Regions from separate parts of the Paenibacillus sp. P3E genome, predicted to be linked through region 2. Evidence: riboswitches for the same ligand, from Rfam matches in the RefSeq annotation. Region 2 holds a riboswitch; each other region holds the start of a gene.

Region 1 (7,837 bases), on a different contig from region 2:
GGATAGCACCCTGGTTTCTGGGAAGAGGTTATCTCCGGGAACGGGGGAAGCCCAGCTCGTATTGCTTCGGCAGACCGGCATCTTTACCGAGCTGAACACCGGCTTCCAGGGTCCAGTACGGATTTCTCAGCATGCCCCGTCCCACGGCGACAAGATCGGCCTCATCATTGCCGATGACTGCGTTAGCCAGGACAGCCTCATCCAGGCGCCCTACTGCAATGACAGGAACATTCAGCTCCTGCTTGAATGCACGGGCAAGCGGAACCTGATAGGCAGCGTGGGTTCCCGGCTTGCCATCAGCAGCAATGGCACCTTCACCACCCGCACTGATATGAAAAATATCCGCCCCTGCTTCCTTATAGACTTTGCCAATCTCGATGCTCTCACGTATGCCATAGCCGCCTTCAACATATTCCTGCGCGGATATCCGCATAATCAAAGGCATGCCCTCAGGCATTTCCTTTTTAGCTGCCTGAATGACCTCTTTGCCGAACAGTGTCAGGTCCTGTCCGTATTTATCAGACCGCTTGTTGGTCAGCGGGGAATGGAACTGGTGGATCAGGTAGCCGTGTGCGCCGTGGAGCTCAATCACATCGAAGCCCGCCTGAATGGCCCGCTTAACGCCTGCCTGGAATTTCTGAACCATCGTTTGTACTTCTTCGGTGGTCAGCTCACGCGGAGTCTTGAATTCGGCATTAAAAGGAATCGCAGAGGGAGCCACCGGCCGAGGAGCATCCTCTGCTTTGCGTCCGGCGTGGGCAATCTGGATGCCTACCTTGGCGCCGTAAGCGTGGCAAGCCTCAACAATTCTCGCCAGTGCGGGGATTTGCTCATCTGACCAGAGCCCCAGATCATAATCGGTTATCCGGCCATCCGGATCGACATCGGTCATTTCAATGATAATAAGTCCGGCACCGCCGACCGCCCGGCTTACATAATGATTGTAGTGCCAGTCTGTGGCGATACCATCCTTGTCCGTAACGGAATATTGGCACATCGGCGGCATCACCACACGGTTCTTCAGCTTCAAATCCTGCAGCTCATAGGGGGTAAATAAGTCCTTCATTTCAATCTCTCCTCACAAATTAATAAATGCATGCTCATGCATATAAATATACTCCCTTTGCAAATAAATGTCAATCGTCTTTCGTGGCTTACAATACTGTAAGGTAGTTGTAAGTTTCAGAAATAGCAGCTGCTGTTTACACTTTATATAATGAAGGCAAACCAGGGGAACGAAGGAGCGTAAGCATTTGCCCATTTTAGATGTCCATAATCTATCCAAAATATACGAGGGCAAAGTGTCGATTCACGCCCTGAATCATATCCGGTTTGCTGTGGAGAAAGGCGAGTTCGTGGGAATCATGGGACCATCGGGCAGCGGCAAAACTACATTGCTAAATGTGATTGCTACCATCGACGAACCCACCTCAGGAGAAGTAAGGATCAATGGCCGGGACCCTAAAAACCTGGGGCGCAAGGACAAAGCACTGTTCCGCCGCAAAGAGCTGGGGTTTGTCTTTCAGCACTTCAATCTCCTTGACACGCTGACTGTGGAAGAGAATATTGTGCTGCCCTTAACGCTTGCTGGAGTTTCCGTGAAAGAGATGGAACACAGACTCATAGAGGTGTCGGATAGACTGGGCATCAGCACACTTTTGCACAAACGGACTTATGAGATCTCCGGCGGACAGATACAGCGGGTGGCCATCGCCCGGGCAATGATCCACCGGCCAGCGCTGATTCTGGCAGATGAACCGACGGGCAGCCTGGATTCTAAAGCCGCAAACGAGGTTATGAATCTGCTGGTGGAGGTGAATGAGGCGGAGGGAGCCACGGTGCTGATGGTCACACATGATGCGGTAGCAGCGAGCTTTTGCCACCGGGTCATCTTTATCAAAGACGGGCGCTTCCACAGCGAAATGTACCGGGGCACCAGCCGGGCCGCCTTCTTCCAGAACATCATCGACATGCTGTCGCTGCTGGGAGGAGCGGGCCATGACCTTCCGGCAGTTCGCTTATAGGAATGTAACACGGAATAAGCGGAAATATGCCGCGTATTTTGTCAGCAGCGCGTTCTCGGTCATGGTCTTCTTTCTGTGTGCACTGTTCATTTATCATCCGGCGATTTCGCAGGATATGATCCTGGGGACAGCTGCAAATACGATGATGGTGGCCGAAGGAATCATTTATGTCTTTTGTTCCCTGTTCGTACTCGTGTCAGTAGGTTCATTCCTGCAATCACGTAATCTGGAGTTCGGAATTCTGTTGATGCACGGGATGACCAAACAGCAGCTGAACCTGATGGTATTTCTGGAAAATATGATGATTGGCGGATCTGCTATCCTCACCGGCACACTGCTGGGGCTGCTGCTGGGCAAGCTCTTCCTGATGATCGGGTCCGGGTTTCTGGGCATCCCCCCACTTACATTTCACCTGCCCTGGCAGGCGCCGGTGCTTACCATCTGCAGCTTTGTTCTGCTGTTCATGCTGATCTCGCTGTCTACCTTTGTTTTTATAGGAAATGAAGCACCACGCGGACTGTTCCAGGGCGGACACAGAGGGAATGCGGAGCCAAAGGTATCCAAGGAGCTGGCGCTGATCTCAGGTCTGTTGCTCCTCGCCGGGTATGGTCTGGCGGCTGCCACGACGGCCACAACTGTAGAGATCATGATGGTTCCAGTGGTGCTGATTACTGTATGCGGCACGTATCTTTTCTACACTCAACTCAGTCTGTATATTGTGGGGATGCTGCGGAAGCTGCGCCGCTTCTATTGGAAGCATACGCATATTCTCACGTTCTCGGGATTATCGTACCGGTGGAAGGCCAATGGGCGGATGTTTTTTATGGTCACTATTGTATCGGCAGTTTCTTTCACCTCGGTGGGGGTCTTCGCATCGATCCACACGCTGTCACGGGAGCTGAAGCTGGATTATCCGGCGGCTGTCGGCTATGTAGCCAAGGGTGGGGGGCATACTTCCTCGGAAGAGAAGGACCTGAGAGGGATTACTGCAGAGCTGGAGCAGCTGGGTCTGACTTACGAAACCCTGCGGATTCCACTCAAAGTCGCAGCGGTCGTTTCGCAGACAGGTCCCGACCATACACTTCAGCTGCCTCTGATGTCCTACAGGAATTACAAGCTTGCTCTGGAACATGCGGGCTTCAGCTCGAATGAACCGCCGCTGGAAGGCAATGAAAGCCTGGTGATGATCGGTTCCCAGCGCGACCGCAGTCTGACCGCAGAGCGCTTCAAAGCAACATATACACTCCAGCAAGGAATCCAGATTGAAGAGACCGGCTATACGCAGCATGTGCCGGTTGCCGAATATCTGCTGCCGGAGCTGGACGGCAGGGGAGGCGGCGATTTCAGCGGGCTGGTGATCAGCGACAGTCTGTACAACCTGGTTATCCCTGTGCAGCAGGATTGGTATACCGGCTTCTATGTGGATGATTTTACCCGGACGGTGGGGGTGGCTTCAGAACTCGCTGCCAAAGGGAAGGTTCCCTATGAAGAAAAGTCTGCTTATGCCGTTGTGATCAGCGGAACCTTATTTGAGATTCAGCGCACGCTGTACAGCACCATGCTGTTCGCTTCGCTGCTTGTCGGGACCGTCTTCTTCATTGCTGCCGGCAGCTTCCTCTACTTCCGTCTCTATATGGATCTGGATCATGACCGCCTGCAGTATTCCACCCTGTCCAAAATGGGCCTGACTGACCAGGAACTGGACCGCATTGTGACACTGCAGCTGGCACTCATGTTCTTCATCCCGGTCCTGCTGGCGGTTCTGCACAGTCTGTTTGCTTTTATTGCGCTGCAGCGGCTGTTCTATCTGTCCATTGCTGCGGAGACCGGGGCTGTGCTGACCAGTTATCTGGCTGCCCAGACGCTATACTTCTTCTTCATCCGCAGCCGCTATTTGCGCAACCTCAAGAAAAATCTCATCTAGACGGAGGGAACCGAATGAAAAACTGGATTACAGATATTATGGAGCAGTTCGGATATGCCGGTATTTTTCTGATGCTGGCGCTGGAAAATGTCTTTCCCCCCATTCCTTCAGAGGTCATCCTGCCCTTTGGCGGATTTATGACTACAACCTCCGGACTCACGATACCGGGTGTGCTTATTGCCTCTACGGCGGGTTCTTTGCTGGGTGCAGCCATTCTGTATTGGATCGGCCGGATGCTGGATGTCAGCCGAATGGAGCGTATTGTGGACCGCTACGGCAAATGGATACGGATTAAGAAAAGTGATATCCGCAAAGCGGATGCCTGGTTTGATAAATACGGCTACTGGACGGTGCTGTTCTGCCGGATGGTGCCGCTGGTGCGCAGTCTGATCTCGATTCCGGCAGGAATGTCGGGAATGAAGTTCGGACTTTTTATGCTGTTTACGACGATCGGTACACTGGGCTGGAATACACTGCTGATCCTGCTGGGTGCTGCGTTAGGAGAGTCCTGGGAGGACATTGGAGGGTATATAGAGGCTTATTCCAGCGTGGTCTACGCCCTGATTGCCGGAGGAATTCTCGTGCTGGGACTGTTGTATTTGCGTAAACGCCGTACCGCCGGCAAAGCCCGCGGGTAACAACACCAACAAATTCTATGCTTTGGAAGCGAGTTTTGAACGAAGCAATTTCATAGATGTGATGCTCACAAAACTAAGTTTATGCTTTCGTAGCGAGTTTTGTACGAAGTGATTTCATAGATGCAATGCTCACAAAACTTTTAGGAGGAGATTCCATGGAGCTTTTGACTATAATTAAAGCAATCATCTTGGGTATTGTTGAAGGTTTGACTGAATTTGCTCCGGTGTCCTCCACAGGCCATATGATTATTGTTGATGATATGTGGCTGAAATCGCAGGAATTTCTCGGAAAATACACAGCGAATACGTTCAAGGTAGTGATTCAGCTGGGCTCGATCCTGGCCGTGGTGGTGATTTTCCGCAACCGGTTCATCGATCTCCTGGGTCTGAAGCGGTTCAGCCGCAAAGAGCTGACAGCGGTGCCGGAAGGACAGCCAGCAGTGGAAACGGCGGGACGGTTGAAGCTGGCACAGGTGCTTGTGGGTCTTATCCCTGCCGGGGTGCTCGGCTTTCTGTTCGAGGATTATATTGATGAGCATTTGTTTTCGACCTCAACGGTGCTGATTGGTCTGGTCGTAGGTGCAATACTGATGATCTGTGCAGACCTGTTTGCCCCCAAAAAGATCAAAACGGAGAGTGTCGATCAAATTACATATAGGCAGGCGCTATCGGTCGGTCTGATCCAGTGTTTCTCGCTGTGGCCGGGCTTCTCCCGTTCCGGTTCCACGATCTCCGGTGGCGTTCTGCTCGGTATGAGCCATCGTGCCGCGGCCGACTTCACCTTCATTATGGCGGTGCCGATTATGGCTGGAGCCAGCCTGATTTCACTGCTGAAGAACTGGCAGTACTTCACTCTCGATGCGCTGCCGTTCTTTATTGCCGGGTTTATCAGCGCCTTTTTGTTCGCGCTGCTGTCCATGCGTTTCTTCCTGAAGCTGATCAACCGCATTAAGCTTCTGCCGTTTGCGATCTATCGGATTGTTCTTGCTGTAGTGGTATATCTGGTATGGTTCTAGAATAGAAAAAATAATGCAGGCGGTGCCTTCCTTGGAGGGTATCGCCTTTTTATCATGAGCACTGATCAAGATTCAAGTGCCAAATCGGGCAAAAAGCTGATTTGCTATAGCGAATGTGTATAGCTGAAATCGCCGGAATCTGTTGCGAATGGCAAAAAAGGTACAGTATGATGGCATCAGATTAAAGGATGAAGTTTTGAAAAGCGAATATAGGAGACAGGTGCCGGATGGAGCGAATGTAGCTTTTGTCCAGCTTAATAGGGAAGTTCGGCTCGAAACCGACGCGGTCCCGCCACTGTAACGGAAGAGTTCCAGCTTAATGTGTCACTGGCAGACAGGTAGATCCAGCCGGGGAAGACTTGCTGAAGAACGATGACTCCGCTAGCCAGGAGACCTGCCTGACTCAGAAGCACTGCAGTACCTACGGTAGATAGGGAGGTGTTCAGACGTTATTCCATTTAGAAGATCAATGGGCGTCTTTCCCTGTGGCTTATTTTTCGGGAGAGGCGTCTTTTTATAAGGACATACAACAAATAGCGAACAGATGAGGAGCAGATCTCAATGACAACAAAATTGATCACCAGCAATCTGGGGTACCCGAGAATCGGCAAAAACCGTGAATGGAAAAAAACACTGGAGGCTTACTGGTCCGGTAAAATTGGCGAGCAGGAGTTCCGTGCTGAAATGGCGGACATTCAGCTTCAGCACCTGCAGTCGCAGCAACAGGCCGGTATTGACCTGATCCCGGTGAATGATTTCACCTTCTACGATCATGTGCTGGACACAGCCGTCATGTTCGGCATTGTGCCGCCACGTTATGATTATGACGGCGGGGCTGTCCCGCTTGATCTATATTTCGCCATGGCCCGCGGCAATGCGGCCGCCCCGGCCTGCGAGATGACCAAATGGTTCAATACGAATTACCATTATATCGTGCCGGAGATCGGCAGCCTTACACCCCGGCTGACTGAGAACAAACCGCTGGCCGCCTACCGCTTCGCCAAAGCGCAGGCGGGTATTGAAGGCAAGCCAGTCATTGTGGGACTGTATACCTTCCTCAAGCTGTCCAAGGGATTTCCGGCTGCGGACATCAGCGAGGTTGCCGCCCGCTTCCTGCCGGCTTATATTCAGCTGCTGCAGGAGCTTCAGCAGGAAGGTGTAGCCTGGGTGCAGATCGACGAACCAGCCATCGTTATAGGATTGAACGCGGAAGACATTGCCTTGCTGAAGACCATTTATAGCGGGATTTCCGCTGCAGTCCCCGGCTTGAATCTGATTCTGCAGACTTATTTTGAAGCGGCTGAACCCTTGGAAGCATTGCTTGAATTGCCGGTACAGGCCATTGGCCTTGACTTCGTCCATGATGGCGGTGCGAATCTGGAGGCGATCGGACGACTTGGCTGGCCGGAAGATAAATGGCTGGGTGCAGGCATAATTGATGGACGCAGCATCTGGCGTGCCGACCCTGATACCAAGCTTGGACTGATTGAGAAGCTGGCTCTTCATGTGCCGCTGGACCGGCTGATTCTTCAGCCATCCTCCAGCCTGCTCCATGTACCGGTTACGGTGCAGAGCGAAGGGAAGCTGAAGCCTGCTGTGAAGCAGGCGCTGGCCTTCGCTGACGAAAAGCTGACAGAGCTTCGGCTGCTCGCCGCAGCCGCAGGTGGTGACAACGGAACGGCCGAGGCGGAGCTTGCGGAGAGCCGGGAAGCGCTGGCTGTCTTCCGCGCACTTCCTGAACGCGGCCGCCGGGATGTGGCGGAGCAGGTCCGCCGTCTGGACGAACTTCCGGACAGCCGGAGCCTGCCGTTCGCAGAGCGTGTGAAGCTGCAGCAGGATAAATGGCGTTTGCCCCTGCTGCCGACTACAACTATCGGCAGCTTCCCGCAGACGGCTGAGGTCCGCCAGGCGCGTCTCAAATGGCGCAAAGGGGTGTGGAATGAGGAGCGCTATGATACGTTCGTCCGCCGTCAAATCGCCGAGGCGATTACACTTCAGGAGGAGCTTGGTCTGGATGTGCTGGTACATGGTGAATTTGAGCGGACGGATATGGTCGAGTTCTTCGGCGAGAAGCTGGGCGGCTATCTGTTCACCCAGAATGGCTGGGTGCAATCCTATGGCTCGCGCTGCGTGAAGCCTCCGGTGATTTACGCGGATGTCGCTTTTATCCAGCCAATGACCGTCAAAGAAAGCGTCTATGCCCAGTCCTTGACGAAGCTGCCGGTAAAAGGCATG
Region 2 (7,837 bases):
ATCCGCGGATAAATGTCCAGCACCCCATACCCTTTCATCCAAAAAAACAGCGGAATCCATCCGCTTACCGTAAACAGCAACAGCATGGCTTTATCCTGCAGGTCCAGCTTGTATATGCCGTATACGCTGCGTTTGCGGATGCCATACCCCCGCGCTTTCATTGAGTCTGCCGTCTGCAGGGCCTCTTCCAGTGACCAGGTCAGCAGCACCTTGAGCAGTGTCATGCCGTCCCTCATTCTGGAGCGCAGACTGCCCTTGCCCGCATCCACTCCCCGAATCCGCTGGATCAGGGTGATCTGCCGTAGCCGCCGCTGGAACAAGGGGACGAACCGCATGGTCATAAGCGTAAGCAGGGTAGTCCGGGGGGCAGCCGCAGCGAACAGGTACATGAATTTATCAGTAGTAACCGTGTAATTATAAGAGATGAACAGAATAAAGACAGTCAGCAGCACCAGCATCATCATCAGCCCGTACAGTACGGCTTCTAGTGTAATCGGCTGATCCATAAAATAAAACAGAATATGCGCCCCCCTGTGTGAAAACAAGGGATTGAGCACTGCCACGGAAACCGCCATCAGCAGATAAAAGGGCAGGCCGCGCAGCAGCCCGCGTCCTTGTCCCTGTAGCACCAGGAGGAAGGTCAGTCCGGCAATCTCCGTTGCCAGGAACAGGGGATGAAACAGCAAAGCGGCGAATAATAGCAGCCCTGCATAATAGACCATCGCCACCGAAGGATGCATCGAACGGAAGCCGCTGCTCATTGCACTTCGGCCCCCACATCCTTGCCGAGATCCAGCGTATACAGCCACTCCACGGTATCTCCAGGCTTCAGTGTGTAGCCTCCTGCCCCCTTCCCGGGGATTTCACCGTTGACTCTGTATATCCAGCCGCTCTCCGGCCCGTGGTCAAACTCATAGAGATTATCTATTCCTTCTACATAAGCGAAGCTTTTGGCTCCCTGGTATTCCATTTGAATCTTATTCTTGCGGGTAATGCGCTTCAGCAGCTCCAGCGCACTCTCCCCATCCTTGACTTCCACGGCGGCTGCCGCAAAAATCGTCCCGTGCTCCTCATCTCCGGTAATGGAGAACGTTACGGTGTCTTCGGCCCCGGCAGGCTTCGCCGGGGCGGCTGATGCGGCAGCAGTCGGCTTCACCGCTGCCGGGGCTTGCGCTGTGGCGGCAGGCTTCGCCGTTGCCGCCGGCTTGGTGCCTGCTGAGGGCTTCGCGCCCGCAGCAGGCTTCGCAGGCCCGGCCGGGGCTTGCGCCGTGGCCGGAGCTGCGCTGGCGGCCGCCGGCGCGGATGCAGCCGGCGCAGCAGCGCTGCCCGTAACGGGAGCTGGCTCCGTTACGGCAGCGGCAGACGGCGCGGTGCCAGCGGCCGCGCCGGAAGCGGCGGGCGGCGGCGCGGATGCAGCCGCCCCCGTGGACGTCCCGGCGGCGGATTCCGCGCCGGACGGCAGGGGGCTTGCGGCGTCCCCGGGAATAGGGGACGCCGGGTTCTGGGGCTGCGGGCTCTGCACCGCAGCCGTATTCGCGGCGGCGGGGCTTGGACCGCCGCCGGCTGTGTCTGCGCCGGATGCGCAGCCGGCGAGCAGCAGCGCTGCGGCCAGAAGCAGCAGCGGGTAAGACAGCCATTGCTGGATGGACCTCAACATGAACATGGACACCTCCGGGAAAAGGGAAAGGAACGGGGCTGCAGACTGCTCCCCCGTTCCGTTCTTTTACAATATGATTGCTGGTATAACGGCACTGTCTCCACTTCATACCTGGACAGGCCTATAAGGACTGGAAAAGCGTTATTTCGCAATATCCGCTCTTTTCTCTGACTATATGGACACAGAAGCCGTTATTATGCTACTTCATTCTGGAAATCGGTCAAAAGTCACTAGATAAGTGCATCGGAGTCCGTTTCCGTTCGCAAGGGGATCGGCTAGAGGCTGCCTTACCGTAAATTATGCGTACAGCTTTGAGCATCCTGCTACTTCACAGAAACTGACTATACATCCACCTGACCGATCTGGCCATTTAACTAACTCCAGTTACTCCAATTCAAACCAAATCTGAATGGATCAACTTCACTGGAGCAAGTAACATCAAGGCAATCTTACAGCCACAACGGCCGCCATTTCTCTGGTGACCGCTGCCGCCGGGTCAAAGGTACCGCCAGATCCGGTCATATAGCCCAGCTGAGTGACGGAATGGACAGCAGATAGCGCGTAGCTGCTAATCCGGGCCTCGTCCGTAAATTTCACAGCCTGCGGGGCTGACGCAGAAGCTGTATTTTCCAGCTTGAGCGCTCTGGCGATCATGACAGCCATATCCTGGCGGGAGATGATGCCGTTCGGATTAAAGGTTGTAGCCGTGATCCCATCGACAATGCCGAGCTGTTTGGCTCTCAGCACTATTCCATAATACCATGCGCCAGTCTTGACGTCGCTGAATACCGGTGCACTGCTTGCTGAAGAAGGCTCATTGTGGGTCAGTCTGAGCAGCAGAGCCGCAAATTCCGCACGGGTAATCTTCTGCTTCGGCGCAAAGATCAGGCTGTTTCCGCTGACCCCTTCCATCAGCTTCCGGGTGTAAGCCTGATGCACGGAATCCAGCGCCCAGGCCGAAATCAGGTCCTCATCGGTGAATACCGCTCCCCCGGTCACACCGGAAGGAGAAATGCTGAACAGCTTCGACTCACCGTTCAGATAACGGCTATACGCTGTCAGCGCCAGCAGTGCCTGCTCGGTAGCTACGCTGTTCGCGGGTTGTCCCAGTGTATGCGCATAACCGCCGTCCGCTTGCCGGAAGGAAGCCAGATGGCTGAGCAATCCGCCTTTGGCTTTGACAAACCGGGAGTCATTCGGGCCAATGCCCGCAGCACTCAGGGCAATAATCACCTGCGCTGTACTCTCACTGTTCGCTTCACCAGCCTGTTTGTAGCCGCCGTCTTCCTGCTGCTGCTGTGACAGCCAGGCAATGGCCTTGTCTATTGCCGCCGCAACAGCAGCCTGGTCAGCATGAGCAGCAAGTGCGGTAACCGCCATTGCGGTAATATCCGGATCTGCTGTTCCGCCTGCAGTGAGCGGGAATCCGCCGTCCTTATTCTGAGCTTCGAGCAGGGCTTGAGTCAGGCGTTCTTTGGTCCACTTGGCACTCGAAGGCACCGTATAGGAGCCGCTATCCAGGGCAATCAGGGCAAAAATTAGACCATTATTTCCCTGGCTGGTCAACTTGTCATTGTTGTAGATTTTCTCAATCAGGTTATAGCCGCCGAACGTCTGCGGATCTGCACCCGCAGCAGCCACAGCCAAAACTAGACGCTCATAGTCTGTAACCTTGCGGAGCTGCCCCTGACTGTCCGACAGCTGCTCCTTCACCCCTGCCAGATAAGCAGCAGGTACCGCATGACCTGAACGGGCAAGCCCAACAGCCTGCCAGTCACTGAGCTCTTCCGTTGCTGTTATGCCCTTCGCTGTAGCAGCAATGTCGCTTTTCAGCTGCTCTGGCTTAGGCTCCCACTTGCTGCGGTCAACCACTGCGTAATCGGTGAAGTGGCTCACCTTTCCGGTGAGAACCCCCGTCTTGGCATCCAATACAGACGGAACCGGAATCCAGCGGCCTGTGGCCGGATCAAGCCAGACCAAGGCCAGATTAGCTGGATTAGGGACTGTTACAGGCACCGTAATGGACAAGTCGACCGGCTTCACAAATTTGGTACCATCCGGGGAGAAGGTGTACAGCCCCGATACCAGCTCCTTGCGGGACGAGCTGTTCTCCCGCACGCTGATCTTCACGGTTCCGGTAACCGCACCGGCCGGAATCAGCAGTTGCACTTCACCGCCGCTGTCCTTTAAGGCTGCACCTGCACCAGGGGTAACTTCCTGCTCGAAGGCAGCAGAGTTTGCCGTGAATTTCCCGCTCAGAGCCGCCGCTTCTGACGCCGTCATTCTTGCGTTCAGGTTCGTAACGGCTGTTGTCTGCCCCACCTGATTCAGCGGAAGAGTGTTGTCAGTGGTGATGTCCACGGTTCCCGTACTTCCCGGGAGACCGCCTGCGCCTGGAGAAGAGGTTTCATAATCTGTCGTGTAGGACCAGACAAGTACATCTCCATTACTCAATTTATAATCAGCCGCACTAAATCCGGGGTCCTTACCATTTACGTAATAGAGCCATCCGCTTTTGGGTCCCCGGTCAAATTCTTTGAGACCGTCGATAGACACCACATACAGGCTTCCGCCGGAGGTGGTGGCCTCTACTTTGCCCCCTAATTGACGTTTCAGCAGGCTGTATGCCGTTTCCCCCGGATTCAAGACCACCTGCGTGCTGGGCAGAATCGTTCCTTTGGCACTGTCTCCGATAACCGAGATCGTTGCCGATGCCGGCTGAGGCACAACTGCCGGATCTGCAACGGTCAGCTTTTGCGTATAGCGGGCAATCTTCGGTGTGCTGTCGGCAACATAGCCGGTTACAGCAAGCGTGTACGCACCCGCAGGCAGACCTTTATCAAAGGCAGCTATACCTTGGTCATTAGTAGTTACTGCTGTGCCGCCAATCGTGACCTGTATACCCGCTGCTGGCGTTACCACCGGGTCAGAGGTAAAGGTGGTATTATTCCAGACCCACTGCTTCTGCGCTACCGCAACGGTGAACTTTTCACCCGGCTTCGGCTTCGCTGGACTGACCTGTACCGTATCCACCACCTGGGTATCCGCACCGGCATAATACACCAGCACCCGGTCGGATGCCTCCAGTACGTAATCCCCCATCCCGACAGACGGGTAGATCCATTCGCCGCCCCGCTGCACCGCAAAGCTCCAATAGCCCTTATACGTGCCGCTCTCTATTCCGTTGATCGACGAGACATAGCTGCCAAAAGAAGATTCTGTGATCTTCAGCGGAATATTGCCAGACTCGGCGAGCTTCTTCAGTGCTTCCAGTGCATTATACGCCTCCAGCGTACCGTCGATGACGGGTCCCTGTGGACCTTCAACCGACAGATAAGCCGCTACATTCTTGGGAGCGATCTTCAATGACTGCGTATATTTCGCAACTGCAGGGGCCTTCCCCGGAGCGTAGCCGGTCACAGCAAGCGTATAATCACCTGCTGGAATTCCTCCGGTAAAAGCGGCAATGCCTTTTGCATCTGTTGTGACCGTATGATCCCCAATCGTCACCTGTACCCCGGCAGCGCTTGAGGTTACCGGACTGGAAGTGGCTGTGGAATTATTCCATACCCATGTTTTTTGGGTGACCGTGACGTTAAAAGCTTCACCCTCTCTAGGCTGCACCTTGGAAAGGGCTACTTGATCTACAAGCTGTGTATCGCTGCCAGCATAATAAACCAGCAGCTTGTCCGACTCCTTCAGCTTGAAGTCTTTCATGCCTACATCGACGCTTGCCCATTCACCGCCGCGCGAAACGGCATACATCCAGCCATCATACCCGCCATAGGTCCCGGCAGAGATGTTGCCGATACCCGTAACATAGTTACCGGAAGGGTTCGTAACCGGCAGGCCATTTGCCGCAGCTACTTTGTCCAGCGCCTCGAGTACATTTCCCGCATACGCGCTGCCCTGGCCCAGCGTCTTCTCAGGGCCTTCGATCGTGAGCGGCACATAGACTAGCGGATTCTGCGGTGCCGGTTTGGAAAAGTCATACAGTTTGCCGTTCGTTCCACCGCTGAACAAGCTGTAGGCCACCAGGGCCTGGAGTCCCTGCTCCGTGGCCAGCACATTGGCGCTGCCGCCTTGATTATGGGCAAAGGCACCACTCTCCAGCCGGAAGCTCAGAAGTCTGCTGATTAGATCCGCTTCGTTCTTGGTGAACTTGTCACTGGTGGGGTCTATGCTATAAGAAGACAGGGCAATGATGGCCTGGGCCACACTTTCGCTGCTGTCCCCGTAACCTCCGCTGGCATCCTGTTTGGCGGCCAGCCAGGCTACAGCTTTTTGTCCGGCTGTCGTAACAGCTGCTTCATTCTTATGAGCAGAAAGGGCAGTCAGGACGATGGCCGTCATATCCGGATCGCTCGCTCCCGGGAACAGAGCGAAGCCACCGTCACTGTTTTGCTTGGATAGAATTTCGCTTAGCAACGACGACTGGTTCCATTTGGCATCGCCGGGAAGCGTATAGCTGCCGGAATCCAGTGCGAGCAGCGCATATACCGGAGCATTCAGCGACTGGCCGCTAATTTTGTCACTATTGTAGATGCGCTCCAGCAGATTGTACCCTGCCCCCGAACCACTTCCGGCAAAATTCGCCGGATCCCCGCCGGTCGCCCGCACGGCAAGCACAATTCGTGCATAATCCGTAACGTTCGGGAAAATGCCTCCCGCAGCCTGCACCTTCTGTGCAAGCGATTGGGCATAGCTCTCCGGCACCCGGTAGCCCGCCTGGGCCAGGCCGATCGCCTGCCACTCCGAAGTCACACCGCCGCTGATAATATATTCAGCAGCTGTATACGTTGCCTGCGAGACCGATACCTGTCCCCCGGGAACTGCTGCAGTTAGTGCCGCTGCTGCTTCTCCGTCCGCAGCATGGTCAGCCGCATACACAGCGTCTGCAACACTATTCGTTACCTTGTTAGCGGAGGCTCCTGCCGCAGCAAAAGCCTGTCCCGCCGGAACCACAGCGGTACCTGTAATCGAAATAAGCAGTAATAAGACCAGACCAAATACAAAAGACTTGGCAGAATACAATGTCTTCATCGTCAACCTCTTTCCTTTTTACTGAAATGGATTGTAGTGCACAGCAGGGGATGACCCTAACAACATAAAGACCGCCCTTGTTCAGGGCGGCCCGGAAAAATACAAAGTGAAGGTTCCGGCTCCTAAGCTCCGGACTCCATCCATCTGCATATGTTCCGCATTCTTACCCCACGAAGAATAGAAACGTTCACGAAAAAGGCAGGTCTCCTGGCTTATGCCTCATTGCTGCTCTTGGCCTTCCCATCCTTCTACCGGACAGTGGCCGCTCTAAGAGCCGCTCCGCATTTACAGTGGCGGGACCGCGCCGGATTTGCACCGTGCTTCCCTTTTAAGCCGATTCTGATTCTGTGAAGCAGAACCGGCACCTTCTCCATAACCTATTAAATTTTAATATCCATAATCATATCCAGTATTCCCTTGTATGTCTATAGACAAGCTTTTTCATAGTGGACGTAGGTAGCCCAGCAAACTTTCAGAAGGATTTAGTATGTTTCTAGCTTTTGCAATTATGGTTAGTTTCTTTGTACGTCATTTGTTAATGCCTCGCCTGTAGAAATGGTAAAAACACATGTCACTAAAGCCAAGTGGTCGGGATTTTTTAAGGGGGATTCTATGCCAAAACTACACGATCAGAATTTGACATCTTCTACTTATATTAATATTGATTTTATATACCACATCAAACAAGTTAACCGCTCCATCGTTATAGCTAAGTAAATGAAAATCCGATAGAAATAATTTCTTATACTTCATAATTGAGAAAAAGACTGATACACCTCTATCAGTCTTTTCTGTTTAACATTGTATTCAACTAATTATTCTTCTGCTTTGCAACTTGCATACCACCGATGATAAACATGAGAATCCCAATTACTGCTAGAATAATCCGAACTAAAAATGGACTCAATGAAAACACAGCTTCACCCTGCCAGACCACTCCGAACAACCTTTCATCCAGCCCCACAATCGCCAATAATGGCTTAAGAAACAAACACAGCACTAATAATACTATCCCCCAAATAATATTGCTGTTCATTGATTCAAAACCTCTTTTCCAATTCATTTTAACTTGGTCACTTTGGTGTGAAACTGTACAAATAATTTAGCGGTATTTAATTGATTAACAAAATTAGATAA
Region 3 (7,837 bases), on a different contig from region 2:
TATAACCTTTACATCTAGGATCGTATTTGAACCATCCGAAATATTTGTGGTTATCTTTGTCTGTAAATCAACTATATCTGCTTTATTATTAATATAGTCAACCAGTGTTACTACATTTTCGCTAACATAGACCACATCCGTACGGTCGTTACTTGGCGGTAACTCAGTGGGACGGGCATAGGACTGATCAGCAGATACCATTAATCCTATAGTCATAGCGAAAATAACAAAAATTCTCTTTACCACAGAGAAATCCTCCTATTTACACAATTTAACATCCTCTTACATGACGCTAAAATAAAGAAAAAGTTGCAGAAAAGTAAATTTTTTCTGCAACACAATTATAAATATAGAAGCTCCCCTAAGTGAGTACTACCGTTATGGCTCTCTGGGAGATTAATCGGCCTTTTGTTCTAAATACTCATCTAGATACCTTTGGTGAAAACGATCTGTAGGATGTAAACCTAGAATTTCATATTTCCAGATTGTACGCTGTTGTAGAATACTATGGCTATATATCAACTCATTTTTGGTAGTGGATGTAAAGTAGAAATAAACTATTCTTGAACCAGGTAATATCTCAGCATAGAGATGAATTTCGTCCCAGCATCAGGGATAATCCCTGCAAGTTTATTACCTATAAGTTGATATTAATCTTCACTTTTCACAGATGTATTAACCTCCAACTTGATTATATATAGTTATAGTAGTGGGTTTACCATAAAAAAAACGCAGCCCCCCGAAATCCCGGAAAACCGCGTCATGATTGAGTTATTAAGGATGCTGGTGAAGGGAATTGAACCCCCGGCCTACGCATTACGAGTGCGTTGCTCTACCCCTGAGCTACACCAGCTTAAAGCTTTTTTTCTGTCAAACAAAATACATTATACCCCGTCTGGGGAAAAACGCAACCCATTCTTTCACAGTGCGGCGCCCGTGATTTCTACAGGACCCGCGCTGCGGAGGGGAATCGAGTCCTCAAAGTTATCCCAGCATTCCTCGTCTGCGGAAGTAATCCAGCGCCAGCCTTGCACTCTCCAGAGAGGACGAAGCAAAGACCTCCTGCTCCACAATATAATGCCGAATACCGGCGTCATCCGCAGCCTTGAAGACACTCTCGAAGTCCACCTGGCCCTTTCCAAGATCGGTTTCTTCATGGCCCGCGCCAAAATCCTTGATGTGGACCAGCGGAACGCGCCCGGCGTAACGGGATACATATTCTGCCGGTACGGCACCGCCTACATGCACCCACCCCAAATCAAACTCAGCCACCATATCTCCAGCCGGAATCCGCTCCAGCCAGATGTCGATCACAGCCTGCCCGTTGACCTGCTTGAACTCAAAGTCATGGTTATGATAGCCGTACTTCAGACCCGCCGCCCGCACAAGTTCAGAGGCCTTTTCAAAGAAAGGCACCAGTGCAAGCACATCGTCCAGTGCCGGATGCTGCGGAAGCGGTGCCGAAGGCGTGATGATATACTCCAGCCCCACCTCCCGGGCATATTCAATCTCTCTGGATAACGCCGATTGCATCTTCTCCAGGCTGCTGAAATCCAGTCCGACATGTGCCGAAGGAGCCGCCAGCCCCAGCTCATCCAGCGTTCTGCGCAGTTCGGCAGCCGATACGCCGAAATAACCGGCAAATTCCACCGACTTGTATCCGATCTCCGCCACATTGCGCAGTGTGCCCAGAAAATCCTTTTCGGCCATATCCCGTAGTGTATACATCTGTATCCCGACCTGCTGATTCATTGCCGCCATAGAGGACACGCTCCTTGTATGCTGTAATTATTCAGAACTATTCCGCCTGCAGCTTGCGCTCCACCGATTCCAGCTTGCTGCGGCTTGTGGAGGGCTTGTCGCGCCGGTCATCAATCTTGAGTGAGGTGGACACCCTTTGCGCTCCGGCAGTAAAAGGGGACTCGTGCAATGCTTCGACGGCCGCCAGAATCCGCGCCAGCGGTCCCTCGATAATTGTGCCCATGGATGTCAGCTCGTAAGTTATACCTTCCACTGTCTCCAGCACGCGCTGCATATCCGCAACATAGCTGCTGAGGCTGGTGCTGCCTGTTCCGATCGGAATTACGGTTACTTCGCCAATAGCCATTCGAAACCCCTCCTACTATAAAATATAAAAAAATCCGGTATATAAGTCTTCAGTCCCCTTTATTGTAGCAACTCCCGCCTCCCCCCACAAATCCCCCCTAATATGGGGACAATTTATGAACTAGAATCGGAAAAATTTACACACAAGTTGTGGATTACCTGTGGACGAACTGTGGACGAATGCCGGGATATCTGTGGATGGGCTGTGGATCATCTGTGAGTAAATCGGCTGAATCCGCCCCCAGCGCGGGCTCGCAAAAAAATGTTTACAAACACAAGATATTGGGTTATTTTTATCTAGCGACAACAAAATATAGTGGAAACAGGTGCTTTGCTCTCTCAAGAGAGTTGAAGCTTAATAGGGAAGCGCGGTGCAAATCCGCTGTGGTCCCGCCACTGTAACCGGATGTTCCGCAGGCTTCCACAAGCCCCTGCGGAACAGTATCTGGAGGCTCACGCCACTGAGGGTATTCCCCCTTGGGAAGGTGCCTCCAAGATTCACCGGAAGCCAGGAGACCTGCCTGTTTCCGGGCACCATCATTTACGCCTGCGAGGAACAGGAGAGGTGTCCGCATGCGGCCTGCACAAGCAGATTTAGCCTTCCCCCAGGATGGGAAGCAAAGGCTGCCGATACCTGAATGCGATAAGCCTTATCGCGCTCAGGTATCGGCTTCTGCGGGAAAGCTTCTTTCCATGGAGACCATCCGTAAATATCCAGTTTCGGTTATTTGCGTTACGCATCCGGGCATTTTCCGCCGTCCTCGGCGGAAGATGCTCTTTTTACTGAGTTAAGGGGTGTCTTATTACAATTAGAACGTTTTTTATATACCGAGAGGAGAGGGCTATACAATGACGCTGCTGGAGAAACGGTACAACGGTGGACAAGCTGCACAGGAGGATCTATTAGAGGAAGTCATCCATTTGGGGCGCGATATTATCGACAGCCGGGATTTGGATCTGCTGCGCGAGAATGCCAATTTGAACGGAGAGAGCTTCTCCGGCAAAATGAGCAAGTTCGGCAGTGAGTATTCCAAGTGGTATGCCCGCAACTTCACAATGCCGCCGCAACTGGTACAGGCTACCCTTGATAACGTAGTGTATGTCCATGATCTGGACCAATACGCGATCGGAACCACCAACTGCATCTTCATCCCGTTTGAACGGCTTCTCCGCGAAGGCTTCAACACCGGCAACGGCAGCGTGCGTCCTCCCAACTCGATCATGACTGCAATGTCGCTCGTAGCGATTATTTTCCAGTCTCAGCAAAATGCCCAATACGGCGGCGTATCCGCCAACAAGCTGGATTATGACCTGGCCCCTTATGTGACCAAGTCCTTTGCCAAGCTGTTCCGCAAGGGACTCGAATATTTCGAAGAAGGACAAGCCGGTGAGCATCTTGGCGAAGTCACTATGAGCCGCAGCGATCTGGCAGAGCTGTATCCGCGGGCCTTCCGCTTTGCATTAAAAGAAACAGAGAGCGAAACGCTGCAGGCAGCAGAGAGCATGATACATAACCTGAATACGATGTCCAGCCGCTCGGGCGGCCAGATTCCTTTTACCAGCATCAACTACGGTACGTGCACCTCTCCCGAAGGCCAGCTCGTGATCAGCTCGCTGCTGACCGCAACGATGAACGGACTCGGCAGCGGCGAAACGCCGGTATTTCCGATCCAGATCTTCAAATGCAAGCAGGGCGTGAACCAGCAACAGGGCGATCCGAACTATCACTTGTTCCTCAAAGCTGCCGAATGCTCTGCCCGCAGACTGTACCCGAACTTCGCCAATCTGGATGCGCCGCTCAACATGCAATATTATGATCCGGCCGACCCGGATACTGAATTTGCAACCATGGGCTGCCGCACTCGGGTGCTGGGCGACCGCTTCGGACGCAACCACTGCTCCGGCAAAGGCAACCTGTCCTTCAATACGCTCAATCTCGTGCGGTTGGGACTGGCTTACGGAACTGCCACAGGACGCCGGCTTGCCGCCGACGAGAAAGGCTTCTATGACGATCTGAACCATTACATGGACATCGCTCTGGATGGGCTGCTCCACCGCTTCCGCATCCAGGCTTCCCAGAAGGCTAAAGCCTCTGATTTCATGATGCGCGAAGGCGTCTGGGAAGGCGGCCAGGACCTGGCTCCCGAGGATTCGGTTGGCGAACTGCTGAAGCACGGCAGTCTGTCGATTGGCTTCATCGGCATGGCCGAGTGCATGAAGGCCATGTACGGTAAGCATCACGGCGAGGACATGGAGACCCATGCCAAGGCGCTCGCTATTGTCCGCCACATGCGGGAATACTGCGACCGTAAGAGCGAGGAACTGAACCTCAACATCACCCTGTTCGCCACACCTGCTGAAGGGCTGTCCGGCAAGTTCACCAAGGTGGACCGTAAAGTACTGGGCTCCATTCCGGGCATCACCGACCGCGAATACTATACGAACTCTTTCCACATCCCGGTCTACCATGAGCTGAGCGCTGCGCAGAAAATCAGCCTGGAAGCACCGTTCCATGAATACTGCAATGCGGGTGCAATCTCTTATGTGGAGCTGAATGGTAATGCTCGCAGCAACCCGGCAGCTTTTGTCAAGATTATCCGTTACGCGCTGGAACAGCAAGTTAGCTATTTCAGCATCAACCATCCGGTGGACCGCTGCTCGAACTGCGGCTACGAAGGCGTGATTGGCACCAATTGCCCTTCCTGCGACGCGCATGAGAACGATGTGCATATCCGCCGTCTGCGCCGGGTAACCGGCTACCTGACCGGCGACTATCAGACCCGCTTCAATGCCGCCAAGCAAGCCGAAGTAAGGGACCGCGTTAAGCACCTATGAACATATGTGGCTACTACCCGGAATCGATCAATGAAGGAGAAGGCATGCGGGCCGTCCTTTTCCTCAGCGGCTGCCGTCACCGCTGCCCGGGCTGCTTCAATCCCAAGACCTGGAACTTCAATTTTGGCGAGCCGTTCACACGGGAGCGCCAACGGGAGATCATTGCCGAAATAGCCGCGAATCCGCTGCTGGACGGACTGACACTGGCAGGCGGCGACCCTTTATTCTCGGCAGAGGAGGCTGCGGGCTTCATTCTGGAGCTGCGCAGCGTGCTGCCGGAGTATCCCGTCTGGATTTACACCGGCTATACCTATGAAGAGCTTACAGCGACACCCGGCTCACCCGAATGGAACCTGCTGGCCCTGTGCCAGGTCGTGATCGACGGACGTTTTGTGGAAGAGCTCAAAGACACTACCCTTCCCTACCGGGGAAGCAGCAACCAGCGCATTATTGATATTCAGGCCAGTCTCGCCGGTACGGAAATCGTACATTGGGAGCCGGCTGCCTTATAAATTCAGTTAACTTTCAAAGAGCAGGCCAAGCCTCGGGGCGGGCCGCTCTCTGCGCTTATATACTTCAATTTGTGATATTGAAAATTAAACCCAAAAATGAAAGGATGGTTAAACTTATGCCACAGCTCGTAGTGAAACCCGATAACCGCCAACTGGCTTTTGATGAAATCCGCATTTCCGTGTACGCCGACCGTATCCTGAACGGCCTGGATCAATTAAGCAAGGAAACTCTGATCCGCGGAGTGCAGTCCAAGCTGCGCCGTGATGAGGTCAGCGGAGAAGAGATCAGCAATGCTTTTACGATGAGTGCCCTTGAACTCGTTACCAAAGAGGAGCCGGACTGGAAGTTCGCTGCTGCGCGTTCACTGCTAACCTCCCTGTACAAAAAAGCTGCCGTCAACCGCCGCTACAAAGCATACCCGGAAGAGCCTTACGGCGAGCTGTACCCGCTGATTACCGATCTCGTGAAGAAGGGCATCTACCGTGAAGAACTACTGTCCCACTACACCAAGGAGCAGATTGAGGAACTGGGCAGCTGCATCGATTACACGCGCGACCTGCTGTTCGATTACATCGGCCTGCTGACCCTGTCGGACCGTTATCTGGCGCATGACTTTGACGGCCGCGTAATGGAGCTTCCACAGGAGCGTTATATGATTATCGCAATGTTCCTCATGCACACAGAGCCGGTAGAGAAACGGCTGGATCTGGTCAAAGAAGCCTACTGGGCCATGAGCAACATTTACATGACCGCTGCCACACCTACCATGTCCAATGCGGGTAAAAAAGTCGCCGGACAGCTCTCCAGCTGCTTCATCGACACCGTGGACGACTCGCTCGAAGGCATTTTCGACTCCAATACCGATGTGGCCCGCCTAAGCAAAATGGGCGGAGGCATCGGCGTCTACCTCGGCAAGGTGCGGGCCCGCGGGTCCGATATCCGCGGCCACAAGAACACCAGCTCCGGTGTCATTCCGTGGATTCGCCAGCTGAACAATACCGCAGTCAGCGTAGACCAGCTCGGCACACGCAAAGGTGCTGTCGCCGTCTACCTCGATGTTTTCCATAAAGATATTCTTGCCTTCCTCGACCTGAAGCTGAACAACGGCGACGAGAGAATGCGCGCGCATGACGTGTTCCACGGTGTCTGCCTGCCTGACCTGTTCATGGAGGCTGTGGAAGCACGCGGCCACTGGAACCTCTTCTGCCCGCATGAAGTGAAGAAGGTGATGGGCTGGAAGGATGACCGCGGTCGCGCGCTGGGCCTCGAGGATTTCTATGACGAGAAGCTTGGACAAGGTGCTTTCCGTGAAAAGTATGCCGAAGCCACTGCCAATCTGGAGCTGTCCCGCATCACGGTTCCGGCCATCGACATCATGAAGCGGATTATGAAATCGCAGCTGGAAACCGGCACCCCGTATATGTTCTACCGCGATACGGTGAACCGCTCCAATCCCAACCGGCACCAGGGGATGGTCTTCTCCTCCAACCTGTGCACGGAAATCATGCAGAATCAATCGGCAACCGTTATCGAGAGTGAAGAACTGGTTACCAAGGACGGCCAGACCCGGATCGTTATCTCGAAGGTTCCCGGAGACTTCGTAGTCTGCAACCTGAACTCCATCCACCTGGCCCGCGCAATTCCGGCCGGTGTGCTGGAGCGGCTGATACCGATTCAGGTTCGTATGCTCGACAATGTCATCGACATCAACAATATTGAAGTGCTGCAGGCACAGTACACGAACAGCCAATACCGCGCGGTGGGCCTCGGCACCTTCGGCCTGCATCACCTGCTGGCGCTGAAGGGCATCCGCTGGGAATCCGACGAAGCCGTGGAATATAACAATCATCTATATGAACACATTAACTATCTGCTCGTGCGCTCCAGCATGGAGCTGGCCCGCGAGAAGGGCCGTTATCCGAAGTTTGCCGGTTCTGACTGGGAAACTGGTGCTTACTTCACCTCGCGCGGCTATACCAGCGGCGAGCAGGAAGGCAAATACGTGACAACAGAGCAGTGGCGCGAGCTACAGCAGGAAGTGGCTGCCGACGGCGTGCGCAATGCCTGGATGTTCGCGATAGCCCCGAACGGCTCGACCTCGATCATTGCCGGGTCCACCGCCAGCATCGATCCGCTGTACGAGCTGCTCTCCTATGAGGAGAAAACCACCTACAAGATCGCCAACCCGGCACCGGATCTGTCCGAGAAGACGATCTGGTATTACAAAACGGCATTCCTGATCGACCAGAACTGGTCGATCCGCATGGCCTCTGCCCGTCAGCGCCATGTCGATCAGGGCCAAAGCTTCAACTTGTATGTGACCCCTGACATCAAGGCCACCGATTTCCTGAACCTGCATCTGAACGCCTGGAAGGGCGGATTG
Region 4 (7,837 bases), on a different contig from region 2:
AAACTAAGAATATGTGACTTTAGAGGCAGGAGGGACAAAGAATGGCGATCTATACACGTACGGGGGACAAAGGGGAAACATCAGTCATTGGCGGCCGCGTAGGCAAGGACGATGTACGCGTTGAGGCCTACGGAACGATTGACGAGCTGAACAGCTTTGTCGGCCAGGCGCGCAGTCTGATGGAGGACGAGAAGTTCACAGATGTGCGGGAGCAGCTGCTGGAGATTCAGCATGAGCTGTTCGACTGCGGCTCGGATTTGGCTTTTGTGAAGCTTAGTGAGAACAAATATAAGGTGAAAAGTGAGATGGCTGAGCGTCTTGAAGGCTGGATTGATGCACTGCAGGCAGAAAATCCGGTGCTGGAGCGCTTCATCCTGCCGGGAGGAAGCCAGTTGTCATCTGTGCTGCATGTCTGCCGTACGGTATGCCGCCGCGCGGAGCGCCGCGCAGTTACCTTGGGACGGAGTGCGGATATCAACCCGGAGGCAGTAATCTATCTGAACCGGCTGTCGGATTACTTTTTTGCGCTGGCCCGCACGGCCAATACACGGCTCGGGATTTCAGACGTAGAGTATGTGCGCAGCAAAAAGGTGTTCCGCAATTAACATGACAACGAGCTATTATTCACCCATTTCATATCAAGTGCCGCCGTCTGAGGACGGCTGGCTGCTTAAGACCATTCTGCAGAATCGGATGGATGTCTCCCGCAAGCTGCTGTCCCGGCTCAAAATGACGGACCAGGGCATTATGCTGAACGGGGAACGGGTCTATATCAGCGTGAAGGTAGCCGCTGGCGATACTGTGGAGATCCGCATGGAACAGGAGACTTCGGAGGATATTTTGCCGCAGCCGATTCCTTTTGAGATCCTGTATGAGGATGAGCATCTGCTGGTCGTCAACAAGGCGGCGGGAATCATTGTGCATCCTACCCACGGGCATTATACCGATACGCTTGCGAATGGAGTCGTCTACTATTGGGCGCAAAAGAGCGAGCAATTCCGATTTCGTCCCGTTCACCGGCTGGATCAGGAGACGTCGGGTGTGCTAGTCATTGCCAAGAATCCATACAGCCACCAGCATATTTCCGAGCAGATGATTGCCGGAACGGTGGACAAGCGCTACAACGCCTGGGTGCATGGTGTTCCTGCTGCGCCAAGCGGCGATATCGACGGCCCGATCGACCGCGACCCGGCGGAGCCGCACCGGCGGATCGTAACGCCGGAGGGTTATCCCTCTTTGACCCGCTACGAGGTCAAGGAGATGTACCCCGGCGCGGCCAAGGTCGAGCTGAAGCTGGAGAGCGGCCGCACCCACCAGATCCGGGTGCATATGGGCTCCATCGGCTGCCCGCTGATCGGTGACGGCATGTACCGTCACCCGCTATACGCCAAGGCGGGAGTGCCCGCCGGGGTGCCTCAGGCGCAGATTGCGGAGGAGCAAGCGCAACCGGAGCGCGTAGTGGAGCTGGATGGTTCAGAGCGCGCGCAATTGAAACGTATAATGGAGCTGGACGCCTCCATTCCGCGCCAGGCGTTGCACGCGGTTCGGCTGTCCTTCCAGCATCCTGTGCTGCGCACGGAGCTGGTTTTTGAAGCACCGCTGCCACCCGATCTGGCGCTGCTGCAGGAGAGACTGCAGCGGGATGCGGCCGGGGAGTAGCCAACGGCTCTGTGGGGAAATGAGAGGTAAAAGTGCCTTTGATTTCACCTCAAGCGAGCTATACGGGAAAAGGTTTGAAATTTTCAATGTACACCGAAGGAGCAGCTGATGAGTCACTTAAAAGTCTATCAATATCCTAAATGCAGCACCTGCCGCAGTGCCGTAAAATGGCTTAGGGAAGCCGGCCATGAGCTGGAGCTGCAGCATATAGCCGAGCAGCCGCCCACTGTGGCTGAACTGCGCGTGCTGGTGGCGGGCAGCGGGCTGGAACTGAAGAAGTTTTTTAATACAAGCGGAGAAGTGTATAAGAATCTTGGACTGAAGGATAAGCTGCCCAGTCTCGGCGAAGCGGAGCAGCTGGAACTGCTGTCCAGCAATGGCATGCTGATCAAACGTCCGATTGTCACTGACGGCACTAACGTTACCGTGGGCTACAAGGAAGAGCAGTACGCTGCTGCATGGAACAAGGCCTGATTCCTTCTACAACTGAAAATAAGAAGATACAAGGAGAGGTTACACATGAGTTCAGAAACGAAGGGCCGGGTAATGATCGTCGACGGAATGGCTCTGCTGTTCCGGGCTTTTTATGCGACCGCTTATGGAGGATATATCCGCAAGACTAAGGCTGGAATGCCGACGAATGCGGTGTACGGATTTTTGCAGTATTTCTTCGATGCGGTTAGCACGTTTGAGCCTTCCCACGTCGTCTGCTGCTGGGATATGGGCAAAGGGACCTTCCGCACCGAGAAATATGACGGCTACAAATCGAACCGGATTGATGCGCCGCTGGAGCTGATCCCGCAGTTCGATCTGGTCAAAGAGGTGGTAGCTGAGCTGGGTGTGCCGAATATCGGCCTGGTGGGCTATGAAGCAGATGATTGCATCGGCACGCTTGCGTCCTGCTACAGCGGAGAGTCCGAGGTCTATATTTTGACAGGAGATCATGATATGCTGCAGCTGGTCAGTGACAGCGTAAAGGTCGTGATTATGAAAAAAGGCCGCTCCAACTACAAAGTGTACGATCCTGCGGAGCTCCTGGAAGAAAGAGGGCTAACGCCTGCCCAGGTGATTGATCTGAAGGGCTTCATGGGCGATACCAGTGACAATTATCCCGGCGTACGCGGCATCGGGGAGAAGACAGCACTGAAGTTGCTGACGGAATACGGTACCGTGGAAGGCGTGATCGAGAATCTCCATCTGCTGCCCAAAGGAGTGCGCGCCAAAATCGAAGCTGATCTCGATATGCTCCATCTCTCGCGCGAGTTGGCCGAAATTCGCTGCGATGTGCCGGTAGTCTGTACACTTGCAGAATGCCTGTGGGAGCTGCAGCGCGAGAACGCGGCCCGCAAATTTCAGGAGCTGGAGTTCGGCAGCCTGATGCATTTAGTCGGCACGGTACAGGATGAACGGGGCATTGTGCAGATCGAGCTGGGGGATCTGGGTTAAGACTCCATTCCATCTATTCAGCAAGACGAACCACTGCCCAAATAGTTAATTTGTAGACATAGCGCTTCTTGTGCCGCCAGCGGCAGGGGGGCGCTTTTTGTTATTGACGAATGTGAAGCAAAGCTATTATAATGTTAATATACTTATTAAATAATTAATAAATACATTAATCTTAGAGAGGCGGCATTGGAATGGCTCAGCGTGCAGTGCTTAACACGGATATCCGCAAGGGAACGATTAACCGGAACATTTATGGACATTTTTCCGAGCATTTGGGACGGTGTATTTATGAGGGGATCTGGGTAGGAGAGGATTCACCGATTCCGAATACCAAGGGTATCCGCAATGATGTGGTGAAAGCGCTTAAGGAAATCCAGGTGCCAGTGCTGCGCTGGCCGGGCGGATGTTTTGCCGATGAATATCACTGGAAGGATGGCATTGGGGCACGCGAAGGCCGCAAACGGATGATCAACACTCACTGGGGCGGTACTGTGGAGAACAACCATTTTGGAACGCATGAGTTTATGGAGCTGTGCGCTATGCTGGAGTGCGAGCCTTATATCAACGGTAATGTAGGCAGTGGAACGGTACAGGAAATGTCCGAATGGGTAGAGTATCTGACCTTCAACGGCGTGTCTCCGATGGCTGAGCTGCGCATGAAGAATGGCCGCGAGGAAGCGTGGGCCGTCAAGTATTTTGGTGTAGGCAATGAAAACTGGGGCTGCGGAGGCAATATGCGTCCTGAGTTTTATGCTGATCTGTACCGGCAGTTCCAGACCTACGTCCGCAACTACGGGGACAACAAGATTCACCGGATTGCTTGCGGGCCGAATTCGGACGATTATCACTGGATGGAAGTGTTGATGCGCGAAGCTGCCAAGTTTATGGACTCCATCACGCTGCATTACTATACCGTTCCCGGCGCAACTTGGGAGCATAAGGGTGCGGCTACCGGCTTTGAAACTTCGGAATATTTCACAACACTGGAAAAGGCGCTGCACATGGAAGAATTGGTATCCCGCCACAGCGTGATTATGGACAAATACGATCCTGAGAAAAGAGTCGGCCTGATCGTAGATGAATGGGGTACCTGGTATGATGTGGAGCCGGGCACGAACCCGGGCTTCCTGTATCAGCAGAACACGATCCGCGATGCGCTGGTTGCCGGATTGACACTGAATATTTTCCACAAGCACAGCGACCGTGTGCGGATGGCGAATATTGCCCAGACGATTAACGTGCTGCAGGCCGTTATTCTTACCGAAGGCGAGAAAATGCTGCTGACTCCGACTTATCATGTATTTAATATGTACAAGGTGCATCAGGACGCCGAACTGCTCGATCTGACGCTGGACAGCGGTTCTTACAGCTATGACGGTAAGGAGATTCCGGAAGTATCCGCTTCGGCATCGGTAACAGCTGAAGGTGTCATTCATGTAAGCCTGTGCAACCTGAATCATGCATCCGCAGCGGTGCTTCCGCTGGAGCTGCGCGGACTTGCCGGTAAAGCGGTGCAGATTTCCGGCACTACGCTTGCCGGGGCAACCATCGATGCCCATAACTCGTTCAGTGAGCCGGAAGCGGTTGCTCCGCAGCTCTTCACTGCCTTCAAGCTGGAAGGAGATACGCTTACTGTGGAACTGCCGGCGATGTCGGTAACGGTACTGGAAATTACACCGAACGCATAAAAGGAGTACTGTTATGGCCACAACCTCTGCCTGCAAAGGCTGCCGGGACGATTATAAAGTAACAGAAGCACAGATCGCCCGTATAATGGCGTCATCCATGTTCAATGAAGGCAACACCGCTTCAGATCAGGTGTATACGGAGCGGGTCGCCATCTGCAGGACCTGCCCCAAACTGCAGGATGGCGTAACCTGCACGGCCTGCGGCTGCATCATACCGGTTGTGGCCCGGCTGAAAGCGCGCGGTTGTCCGCTCCCCGGCGGCGGTCTATGGCAGCCTGTTAACGAATAGGCGCGTACAGAAGTCGTCAGGCCAGGCAGTCTAGAATACAGCATCGCATGAATATGACTGAACCCAAAACCCCCGAATTCCACCAGTTTGGTAAACTGTGGAACTCGGGGGTTCTTATTTTTGTTCACTCACGTATAAGCGGGCTTAAGCAGATCCAGCCGCCTCACTGCTATCCGGCATATCTGTATAGTATAGATCAACCAGCATGTCTTCGTTGTAATTGCCAAACCCTTTGCCGAACAGGGTAAGGCCCCCGATATGCTCGGCGTCCTCTTCCACTGAAAGCATGAACGTCCATTGTTTGCTGCGAATGCCCACCTGGTCAAGCGTAACCTCAGACAGTTTATGACCATCCATAAAAGTGCCCTTGGGCGTAACCCTCAGCTGCTTGAGCAATCCATATTGATTGGTGAGTGCAGGCCACCAGGAGGGTGTATATTTGCCCTGTCTGTCTCCGTAATCGCCGGGACTGGTCCAAAAGCCAAGTTTGTGCCCGTTCAGGGTGAAGGTGATGTCCGAAGGCCAATTGTTATTGATGGACGGCGCTTCTGAGGCAATCTCCATCGTTATAACCAGTTCCTCGGGCTGCTGGCTGGACAGCAGAAAGTTGGGGATTTTATATTCGACATACCCTTTGCCAAACCAGAGAATACCGGCATTCATCCGCTCCAGATCCCAGAAATAACGCGGATCGTCAAAGCTGCCGATGACTTGCTCGGTCGTAGCCAGTCCACAGGTCGGTTCGATCTGGAAATTCGAATAATGCCCGACCGGAATCTCATTCCGGTGGCTTTTGCGCTCCGTTTTGTCTTGGCCCGGGAACAGAATCTCAGCATGGTCCACGGCAATCGTGCAGATCTTCTGCAGGCCGCTCCGTCCCGGAGCCATATGGGTGCGGATCAGCCCGGCGGCTTCCAGCTTACGCACATGCATGGTCATGATCGCACTGCTGAGCTTGACCGATCCGGCTAATTCCTTGACATTCATGGGCTGAACGGCGAGCAGACGGAGCATATGCAGGCGTACAGAGCTGGATAATGCTTCGTACACCGGCAGGGATTCTTCAGTAAGATCAAGTTTCATGAAAGGCCTCCGATTCAGGATTATAGTTAATAATTATATTACTCAAGTGGCATTCTTACAAGCTTCCTGCGGCTGCACTTTTATCACAGACATGTGTGAGCGATGTCCGCTATGATGTACAGGATGAATCAGCGACGAAACAAGGTGCCTTTGATTGTATATCAAGGGATAACAGGGAATCGGGTGCAACTCCCGAGCGGTCCCGCCACTGTAAGGAAGAGCCGGCTTTCAAAAGGTCACTCGGTGATAGCTCCGGGGAAGACGAAAGCCATGCTGTGATCCCGAGCCAGGAGACCTACCTTGTTTGCGCACACACGACTCTACGCGGATAGGAGCGGTGTACGAACGGATGATCAGATGGGGGTGCGCTGCTTGTTTTGGCGGCGGAGCAGCCTTCTCTTTGTGATCTGAACACGTACATATAACTCCCACCCCCTCAGGGCGGGAGTTTTTGGTTTGAAAGGTAAGAGTGTATATGTTTCATGCATATGAAAATTAAGGATGGAGGTTTTTGAATGCACAAACGCAGTTTTTGGCGTTTTGCAGCTTTGGTCTGTGTATTTGCCGTTTATTTGTTGCTGAATGAACCGGGCACAGCTGAAGCGATGCACATTATGGAAGGTTTTTTACCGGTAGGCTGGGCGTTGTTCTGGTGGGCGGCCTTTCTGCCATTCTTTTTACTTGGAGTCCGTAAGCTTACCCGAATCACCCGGGACAATCCCGAGCTGAAGCTGCTGATGGGTCTGTCGGGTGCCTTCACATTTGTGCTGTCCGCCCTCAAAATGCCGTCGGTAACCGGAAGCAGCTCCCATCCTACAGGGACGGGACTTGGCGCTGTGATGCTGGGGCCGCTGCCGATGAGCGTGATCGGATCGGTTGTGCTGTTGTTCCAGGCACTGCTGCTGGCGCACGGCGGAATTACTACACTTGGCGCGAACGCCTTCTCCATGGCGGTGGCCGGACCTTTTGCCGGTTATGCGGCCTATAGGCTGATCATGAAACTGAACGGCCGGGAAAAGCTGGCGGTGTTCTGTGCGGCTGCGGTAGCGGATCTGATGACTTATGTCGTCACTTCCTTTCAGCTTGCGGTGGCTTTTCCGTCGGCAGATGGCGGCGTGCTGGCTTCCTTTGCTAAATTTGGCGGTATATTTGCCGTGACCCAGATTCCGCTGGCAGTCAGCGAAGGACTCTTGACCGTGCTGCTCTGGAACTGGCTGAAGGCTTACAGTCCGCAGGAGCTGTCACTGCTCAAACGTGCAGCCGGGGGAGGCGGCGAACGGTGAAGAACAAATGGAGAAACCTGTTGATGCTGCTCGCAGTGATTCTGCTGGTGGTCCTGCCGCTTCTGCTTGTGAACGGGGATTTCGGCGGAGCCGATGACGCGGCCGAGAGTGCAATCACGGAGATTGATCCCACATACAAGCCCTGGTTCAAACCGCTGGCTGAGCTGCCGGGTGAGACGGAGAGCATGCTGTTCGCGCTGCAGGCAGCCCTTGGTGCAGGAGTGATCGGCTATACGCTGGGTCTCTTGAGGGGAAGACAGGACCGGCAGAACCAGCAGAACCGGCAGAAGCTGAATGATTAGAAGAATGGATGCGTTATCCTGCAACAATGCCCTGAGGCAGCTGTCCCCGATGTGGAAGAGCCTTTTTGCGGCAGTTATGTTCATACT

The links. Region 2 has a riboswitch for cobalamin ahead of A3842_RS30680 (S-layer homology domain-containing protein). Riboswitches for the same ligand answer to the same signal wherever they lie in the genome.
Positions count from the first base shown of each region.
Region 1: another riboswitch for cobalamin. It lies ahead of metE (5-methyltetrahydropteroyltriglutamate--homocysteine S-methyltransferase); the one in region 2 lies ahead of A3842_RS30680 (S-layer homology domain-containing protein).
Region 3: another riboswitch for cobalamin. It lies ahead of A3842_RS13630 (anaerobic ribonucleoside triphosphate reductase); the one in region 2 lies ahead of A3842_RS30680 (S-layer homology domain-containing protein).
Region 4: another riboswitch for cobalamin. It lies ahead of A3842_RS22990 (energy-coupling factor ABC transporter permease); the one in region 2 lies ahead of A3842_RS30680 (S-layer homology domain-containing protein).

Region 1 covers NZ_LVWH01000181.1:5,527-13,363, reverse strand. The annotation lists gene A3842_RS20250 (NADH:flavin oxidoreductase/NADH oxidase) at 29-1,066, opposite strand; gene A3842_RS20245 (ABC transporter ATP-binding protein) at 1,254-2,024, shown strand; gene A3842_RS20240 (FtsX-like permease family protein) at 1,999-3,948, shown strand; gene A3842_RS20235 (DedA family protein) at 3,963-4,586, shown strand; gene A3842_RS20230 (undecaprenyl-diphosphate phosphatase) at 4,742-5,602, shown strand; cobalamin riboswitch at 5,804-6,018, shown strand; gene metE (5-methyltetrahydropteroyltriglutamate--homocysteine S-methyltransferase) at 6,164-7,837, shown strand, end outside.
Region 2 covers NZ_LVWH01000235.1:12,826-20,662, forward strand. The annotation lists gene A3842_RS30670 (energy-coupling factor transporter transmembrane component T) at 1-761, opposite strand, end outside; gene A3842_RS30675 (DUF4430 domain-containing protein) at 758-1,657, opposite strand; gene A3842_RS30680 (S-layer homology domain-containing protein) at 2,096-6,700, opposite strand; cobalamin riboswitch at 6,881-7,084, opposite strand; gene A3842_RS30685 (hypothetical protein) at 7,512-7,736, opposite strand.
Region 3 covers NZ_LVWH01000160.1:70,929-78,765, reverse strand. The annotation lists gene A3842_RS13660 (hypothetical protein) at 1-246, opposite strand, end outside; gene A3842_RS31520 (antitoxin YezG family protein) at 397-597, opposite strand; tRNA gene A3842_RS13650 (tRNA-Thr) at 782-853, opposite strand; gene A3842_RS13645 (sugar phosphate isomerase/epimerase family protein) at 985-1,761, opposite strand; gene A3842_RS13640 (MTH1187 family thiamine-binding protein) at 1,799-2,107, opposite strand; cobalamin riboswitch at 2,414-2,645, shown strand; gene A3842_RS13630 (anaerobic ribonucleoside triphosphate reductase) at 2,956-4,941, shown strand; gene nrdG (anaerobic ribonucleoside-triphosphate reductase activating protein) at 4,938-5,453, shown strand; gene A3842_RS13620 (ribonucleoside-diphosphate reductase subunit alpha) at 5,570-7,837, shown strand, end outside.
Region 4 covers NZ_LVWH01000192.1:6,385-14,221, forward strand. The annotation lists gene A3842_RS22955 (cob(I)yrinic acid a,c-diamide adenosyltransferase) at 42-605, shown strand; gene A3842_RS22960 (RluA family pseudouridine synthase) at 607-1,659, shown strand; gene A3842_RS22965 (arsenate reductase family protein) at 1,768-2,133, shown strand; gene A3842_RS22970 (5'-3' exonuclease) at 2,179-3,105, shown strand; gene A3842_RS22975 (alpha-N-arabinofuranosidase) at 3,297-4,793, shown strand; gene A3842_RS22980 (DUF6171 family protein) at 4,807-5,082, shown strand; gene A3842_RS22985 (ArsR/SmtB family transcription factor) at 5,227-6,165, opposite strand; cobalamin riboswitch at 6,291-6,482, shown strand; gene A3842_RS22990 (energy-coupling factor ABC transporter permease) at 6,681-7,448, shown strand; gene A3842_RS22995 (energy-coupling factor ABC transporter substrate-binding protein) at 7,445-7,750, shown strand; gene cbiQ (cobalt ECF transporter T component CbiQ) at 7,743-7,837, shown strand, end outside.